Regions from separate parts of the Stenotrophomonas sp. YJH_SMC_19 genome, predicted to be linked through region 1. Evidence: riboswitches for the same ligand, from Rfam matches in the RefSeq annotation. Region 1 holds a riboswitch; the other holds the start of a gene.

Region 1 (3,357 bases):
GTGCCCACCCACCAGGCACTGATGACCATCGAGTCGACCGATCCGGCTGCGTTCTGGGTGCCGTCGTATCTGGAAACGCTGCTGCTGCGCGTGTGGTATCCGGTCACCGTGGCCACCATCAGCTGGCACGCACGGCAGACCATCGCCGCGTTCCTGCAGCAGACCAGCGACGACCCGCAGGGGCAGCTGCCGTTCAAGCTGCACGACTTCGGCGCGCGCGGTGTATCGAGCCTGGAATCGGCCGCGTTGGGCGGTGCCGCGCACCTGGTCAACTTCCTCGGCACCGATACCGTGTCGGCGCTGTGCCTGGCACGCGCGCACTACCACGCGCCGATGGCCGGCTATTCGATTCCGGCCGCCGAGCACAGCACCATCACCAGTTGGGGCCGCGAACGCGAGGTGGACGCCTATCGCAACATGCTGCGCCAGTTCGGCAAGCCCGGTTCGATCGTGGCGGTGGTGTCGGACAGCTATGACATCTACCGCGCGATCAGCGAACACTGGGGCACCACCCTGCGCGATGACGTGATCGCGTCGGGCCCCACCCTGGTCATCCGTCCCGACTCGGGTGACCCGGTGGAGGTGGTGGCCGAAAGCCTGCGCCGGCTGGATGAAGCCTTCGGCCACAGCCTCAACGGCAAGGGCTATCGCGTGCTCAACCACGTGCGGGTGATCCAGGGCGATGGCATCAATCCGGACACCATCCGCGCGATCCTGCAGCGCACCACCGACGACGGCTACGCCGCCGACAACGTGGCCTTCGGCATGGGCGGCGCCCTGCTGCAGCGACTGGACCGCGACACGCAGAAGTTCGCGCTGAAGTGCTCGGCGGCACGGGTCGACGGTGAGTGGGTCGATGTATACAAGGATCCGGTCACCGATGCCGGCAAGACCAGCAAGCGTGGCCGCATGCGCCTGCTGCGCCGCCTGGATGACGGCAGCCTGCATACGGTGCCACTGCCGGCCAACGGCGACGACACCCTGCCGGACGGCTTCGAGGACGCAATGGTGACCGTGTGGGAGAACGGCCGCCTGCTGCACGACCAGCGGCTGGACGACATCCGCACGCGGGCGGCCGTGGGGCATTGAAGGCGCATCCCGACCGGGGTCAGAGCCCGCTGCGTGGCAGCGGGATCCGACCCCTTCCTTCCGCTGGGGTCGGATCCCGTTGCAGCGCAGCGGGTTCTGACCCCTGCGCTCTTGACCGGCGCCACCAACAGGTCCACCTTGCACACGCCGAAGGTATCCCTCCCATCGCTGCGGCGCGGGGAGGGATTTAAACGGGAATCCGGTGAAGGCGCCTCGCGCGTCCATTCCGGAGCTGCCCCGCAGCGGTGAATGGAAACGAATCCCGCCAACAGCACTGGGCTCGCGCCTGGGAAGCGGCGGGTAGTAGGTGGGCTGCGGCCCGTGTCCATCAGCCCGAATACCGGCCCCGGCCGGGGGACACGACCGTCCCCTGACTCGACCTGGAATCTCCGCGGGGAGGTTGCCGGGGCCGTCGTCGTCCTGCGCGTGCAGGCGGCGTGGCCGCGCGCGTCCTGTTCACGGTATCCGGCCAGACCCGTTCACCCACGCGCTGATGCATGGACCACCGCCGTTGCCGGCGGTCCATGCGGTACCTGACGATGACCGAGCTCCAACGCCCCACCCTGACCCTGCCCGCCGACGGCAAGCGCCTGCTGCTGCATTCGTGCTGCGCGCCCTGTTCCGGCGAAGTGATGGAGGCGATCACCGCCTCCGGGATCGACTACGCGATCTTCTTCTACAACCCCAACATCCACCCGGTGAAGGAGTATGAGCTGCGCAAGCAGGAGAACATCCGCTTCGCCGAGCAGCACGGCATTCCCTTCATCGACTGCGACTACGACACCGACAACTGGTTCAGCCGTGCACGCGGCATGGAAAACGAGCCCGAACGCGGTATCCGCTGCACGATGTGCTTCGACATGCGCTTCGAGCGCACTGCGCTGTACGCGCACGAGCACGGCTACGACACCATCAGTTCTTCGCTGGGCATCTCGCGCTGGAAGAACATGGCGCAGATCAACGACTGCGGCATCCGCGCCGCCTCGCGCTATGAAGGCCTGCAGTACTGGGACTACAACTGGCGCAAGGGCGGCGGTGCCAGCCGCATGATCGAGATCAGCAAGCGCGAGCAGTTCTACCAGCAGGAATACTGCGGCTGCGTGTACTCGCTGCGCGATGCCAACCGCCATCGCCGCGAGAATGGCCGCGAGCGGATCAAGATCGGCCTGTTGTACTACGGTCAGGACGCTGGGACGCCGCAGGACGATTGACGCGCAGGCATGGGGCGGCCACGCTGGTCGCCCCTTGAGTTCGTGCTGGATCTGCCATGACCGCCCTGCCCGCCGATGTCGCCCTGCTGGTGATCGACCTGCAGCCGGACTTCATGCCCGGTGGCGCCCTGACCTGCGACCAGGGCGATGCGCTGGTGGCACCCATTGCCGATCTGCTGGCGCAGCGCCGCTACCGCACCGTGGTGGCAACACAGGACTGGCACCCGGCCGACCATGCCTCGTTCGCCAGCCAGCACCCCGGCCAACGCCCGTTCGAGACGATCCTGCTGCACGCGCAGCCGCAGACCCTGTGGCCGGACCACTGCGTGCAGGGCAGCGCCGGTGCCGCCCTGCACCCGGGCGTGGACTGGACCGTGGCCGACCTGATCCTGCGCAAGGGCACGCGCCAACAGGTGGATTCGTACAGCGCCTTCCGCGAGAACCACGGCCCCGATGGCGAGCGCCCGGCCACCGGCCTGGCCGGCTGGCTGCATGAACGCCGCATCCGCGAAGTGCACGTATGCGGCCTGGCCCGTGACTACTGCGTGCTGTGGAGCGCGCAGGACGCGGTGAAGTCCGGCTTCCGGGTGAAGTTCCTGTGGGAGCTGACCAAGCCGGTGACCGAAGCCAATGACGCGATGGTGCGCGAGGCGCTGGGCAAGGCGGGAATCGCGATCGTCTGAGGCGTGACCGCCGGGCATGGCCCGGCGCTACCGCGCACGTCGCTTATGCCGCCTGCGCGCTCCTGCCCACAAAAACACAATCGATTCATCCAGCCCCCCAACTACGCCCCCCTACAGATCGCGGGACGGCCGAACCGGGGGCTTTTCATTGGATGAAACCAGGATTCGGTAGTGCCGGCCGCTGGCCGGCAACCTCGGGACCTCTGCAGTTACCGGCCAGCGGCCGGCACTACCGGATAGCACCCGTGGTAGCGCCGGGCCATGCCCGGCGGACGCGGGATGGGCGATTACCGGAACACCACCGTGCGATGCCCATTGAGCAGGATGCGGTGCTCCACATGGCGGCGAACCGCGCGTGCCAGCACCAGCGATTC
Region 2 (3,357 bases), on a different contig from region 1:
CTGGCCTGGAAGCCATCGCCCGCGTGTTCGTCGAGGCGCTGGGATGAGCGCACCGAAGCTGCGCAACATCGGCCCGAAAAGTGCGGCGTGGCTGCGCCAGGTCGGCCTGCGCAGCCGCGACGACCTGGTCGCGATCGGAGCCGTCGGCGCCTTCGTCAAGGTCAAGCGCGCCGGCTTCAAGCCCAGCCTGAACCTGCTGTACTCGCTGGAAGGCGCTTTGCTGGACTGCCATTGGCAGGAGCTGAGCGAGCCACAGCGTGAAGCACTGGTGCAGGATTACGAAGCACGCATCGCTGCGCATCCGCTGAAGGCAGCCGGCCCGGCGTCGGGCCCGGTGCATGAGCAGCGCTTCGATGCCGACGATGACGCTGAGGACAGCGTGGCCGAGGGCGCGGACGAGGATTGAGGCCTCCGCGTTCCTGGGGGATGTGTGATGCGGGATCGGTAGCGCCGGGCCATGCCCGGCGAGTGCGCTCAGGGCTGCTGCAGCTCCAGCAGCTCACCCACCAGCCCGATCTCGCCGCGCTCCAGCCACACCCGCAGGCGCGTGCCGTGGTCGATGCGCAGCGCCCAGCACAGCGACATGGGCAGGCCGCAGACCTGCGACAGCACCATGCGCAACGGGCCGCCATGGCTGACCACCAGCGTCGGCACCGGATCGTCATCATCGAGCAGGCGATCCAGCGCGCGCGCGATGCGCCGCTCGAAGTGGCCCCAGCTCTCGCCATTGGGCGGCGGGAACGCGTGCGGGTCGGCATGGAAGGCCGCCAGTGCATCCTCCGGCAAGTCGAACAGCGACCGCCCGTCCCAATCGCCGAAGTCCAGTTCTTCCCATTCCTCATCCGCTTCCACGTCCAGCCCACGCGGCGTGGCCAGGGCCATCGCCGTATGCAGCGCGCGCAACCGCGGTGAACTGATCACCCGCTCCCAGCGTTGCCCGGCGTAGGCCTCGACCAGCTCCTGTGGCAGGCCGGCCAGCTGCGGTGGATCGCTGCGGCCATCGAGGAACTCATCGCGACCGTTGCCGGCATGGCGGACCAGGTCGAGGATCATGCGCGCGTCCCGGACGGGCGACGCAGGTACAGCGGAAAACGGGCGGACATCGGCAACGGCACCACGGGATCGAGCAACCATTCTAAAGGCACAGCAAAGGCAGTCGCGCAGGCGCGACGCAACGGGACGGCCTGCGATGCCGTAGACTGCGCGCACTTCCAGGTGACCTGCGGCCATGGCCGGCAGGTTGAAACGGGAAGCCGGTGACGCGTGATTCCACGCCAGGCCGGCGCTGCCCCCGCAACGGTAAGCACGTCAGTTCCAGGCAACACCGCCACTGTGCCGCAGGCATGGGAAGGCGCCTGGACGGTGGCCTCGCGCCACCCGGCGGCAAGCCCGGAGACCGGCCCGGAAGCCTCAGGTCGCGATGCGGTGGGCATGGCGCTGGATGACCGTGGCGTGCGCTGCGGCATCGGCGCACGCCTGCCTTCGCGGCTCCTCCCCTTCGCCACGCGGGCGTGCGTGGCACCCGGAGTCCCCCATGAAGCTGCAGTCCCGAATGCTGTCCCTGGCCGTGCTGGCCGCCCTGCCCGCGCTGGCCCAGGCCGCCAATGACACCACCGCGCTCGACCAGATCCTGGTCACTGCCACCCGCACCCCGATCGCCCTGCAGGACAGCATCGCGCCGGCGCAGGTGATCGACCGCGCCCAGATCGAATCCAGCCAAGCCACTTCGCTGCAGGAACTGCTGCGCGGTCGCGCCGGCATCAACCTGGCCAATGCCGGCGGCCTCGGCAAGCAGAGCTCGCTGTTCCTGCGCGGTACCAATTCCGGCCACACCGTAGTGCTGGTGGACGGCGTGCGCATCAACAGCGCCGACCTCGGCCTGGCCATGTACCAGGATCTGCCGCTGGCGCAGATCGAGCGCGTGGAGATCGTGCGCGGCCCGCAGTCGAGCCTGTACGGCGCCGACGCCATCGGTGGCGTGATCCAGATCTTCACCCGCCGCAACCAGGGCGATTTCGCCCCGCACTTCCAGCTTGGCGGTGGCAGCAACGGCCTGCGTGAAGCCAGCGGTGGCATTGGCGGCGGTACCGAACGCGGCTGGTTCGGTGCCGACATCGCCTACCAGCATTCCGACGGCATCGATGCCTGCCGCGGCTCGGCCACGCTGTTCGCCGGCTGCTTCGCCGACGAGCCCGACCGCGACGGCTACCGCAACCTGTCCAAGAGCCTGCGCGGTGGCTACACCTTCAACGAGCAGTGGAACGTGGAAGGCAGCGCCCTGCGCGCCGACGGCAGGAACCATTACGACGGTTACTACAACTATTCGGAAACCCGCCAGCAGGTGCTGGCCGGCAAGGTGCGCTACACCCCGTCCGAGCGCCTGGCATTCACCGCAAACGTCGGCCGCAGTGACAACGAGTCGGACAACTTCGGCGACTTCGGTGCACGTGGCAGCGCACAGACCCACCGCGACAGCGCCTCACTGCAGGGCGATTTCGGCGTGGCCGAGGGCCAGCTGCTGAGCGCAGGCGTGGACTGGAGCGAAGACAACCTGGATGGCAACAGCGCGGGTTACCTGGTCGACAGCCGCCGCAACACCGGCGTGTTCGTGCAGTACCAGGGCCGCTTCGGCCGCCACCAGCTGCAGGCCAGCGCACGCAACGACGACAACCAGCAGTTCGGCAACCACGCCACCGGCAGCGTTGGCTGGGCGATGGAGCTGGGCCACGGCCTGCGCCTCAACGCCAGCTATGGCACGGCGTTCAAGGCACCGACCTTCAGCGATCTGTACGACCCGTGGAGCGGCGTGCCGACGTTGAAGCCGGAGAAGTCCAAGAGCGCCAACCTCGGCGTTTCGCAGCAGGGCCAGGGCTGGCACTGGGGCCTGGACGTGTATGAAACCCGCATCGATGACCTGATCACCTACGATGCGGCAACCTTCAAGATGCAGCAGGTGGAGAAGGCCCGCATCCGCGGTGCCGAGCTGACCGGTGGCGTGCTGCTGGCCGGCTTCGACATCAACGCGCAGCTGAGCTACACCGACCCGCGCAACCGCACCGGCGGCAGCACCCAGTTCGACAACTGGCTGCCACGCCGCGCGCAGCAGACCGCGCGCCTGGACATCGACCGTCGCTTCGGCGATTTCCGCGCAGGCCTGACCGTGCAGGGTGCCGGCAAGCGCTACGACGATGCCGCCAACACGGTGAAGGTGGGAGGCTACGGCACGCTGGACCTGCGCGCTGAGTACGCACTGACGCCATCGTGGTCGCTGCTGGCACGTGCCGCCAACGTCTTCGACCGTCGCTACGAAACGGTGGCATGGTTCAACCAGCCCGGCCGCGAGTACCAGTTGGGCGT

What was found. Region 1 has a riboswitch for cobalamin ahead of AC5P5R_RS12655 (epoxyqueuosine reductase QueH). Riboswitches for the same ligand answer to the same signal wherever they lie in the genome.
Region 2: it holds a riboswitch for cobalamin, as region 1 does, so the genes downstream of both, btuB (TonB-dependent vitamin B12 receptor) here and AC5P5R_RS12655 (epoxyqueuosine reductase QueH) in region 1, are expected to answer to the same signal.

What each region holds. Positions count from the first base shown of each region.
Region 1 is NZ_JCAFRI010000011.1:32,115-35,471, reverse strand. Features, by position in the region: gene AC5P5R_RS12660 (nicotinate phosphoribosyltransferase) at 1-1,089, shown strand, start outside; cobalamin riboswitch at 1,223-1,452, shown strand; gene AC5P5R_RS12655 (epoxyqueuosine reductase QueH) at 1,614-2,300, shown strand; gene pncA (bifunctional nicotinamidase/pyrazinamidase) at 2,357-2,983, shown strand; gene purU (formyltetrahydrofolate deformylase) at 3,271-3,357, opposite strand, start outside.
Region 2 is NZ_JCAFRI010000003.1:230,855-234,211, forward strand. Features, by position in the region: gene AC5P5R_RS05595 (GAF domain-containing protein) at 1-47, shown strand, start outside; gene AC5P5R_RS05600 (TfoX/Sxy family protein) at 44-406, shown strand; gene AC5P5R_RS05605 (histidine phosphatase family protein) at 475-1,053, opposite strand; cobalamin riboswitch at 1,197-1,419, shown strand; gene btuB (TonB-dependent vitamin B12 receptor) at 1,535-3,357, shown strand, end outside.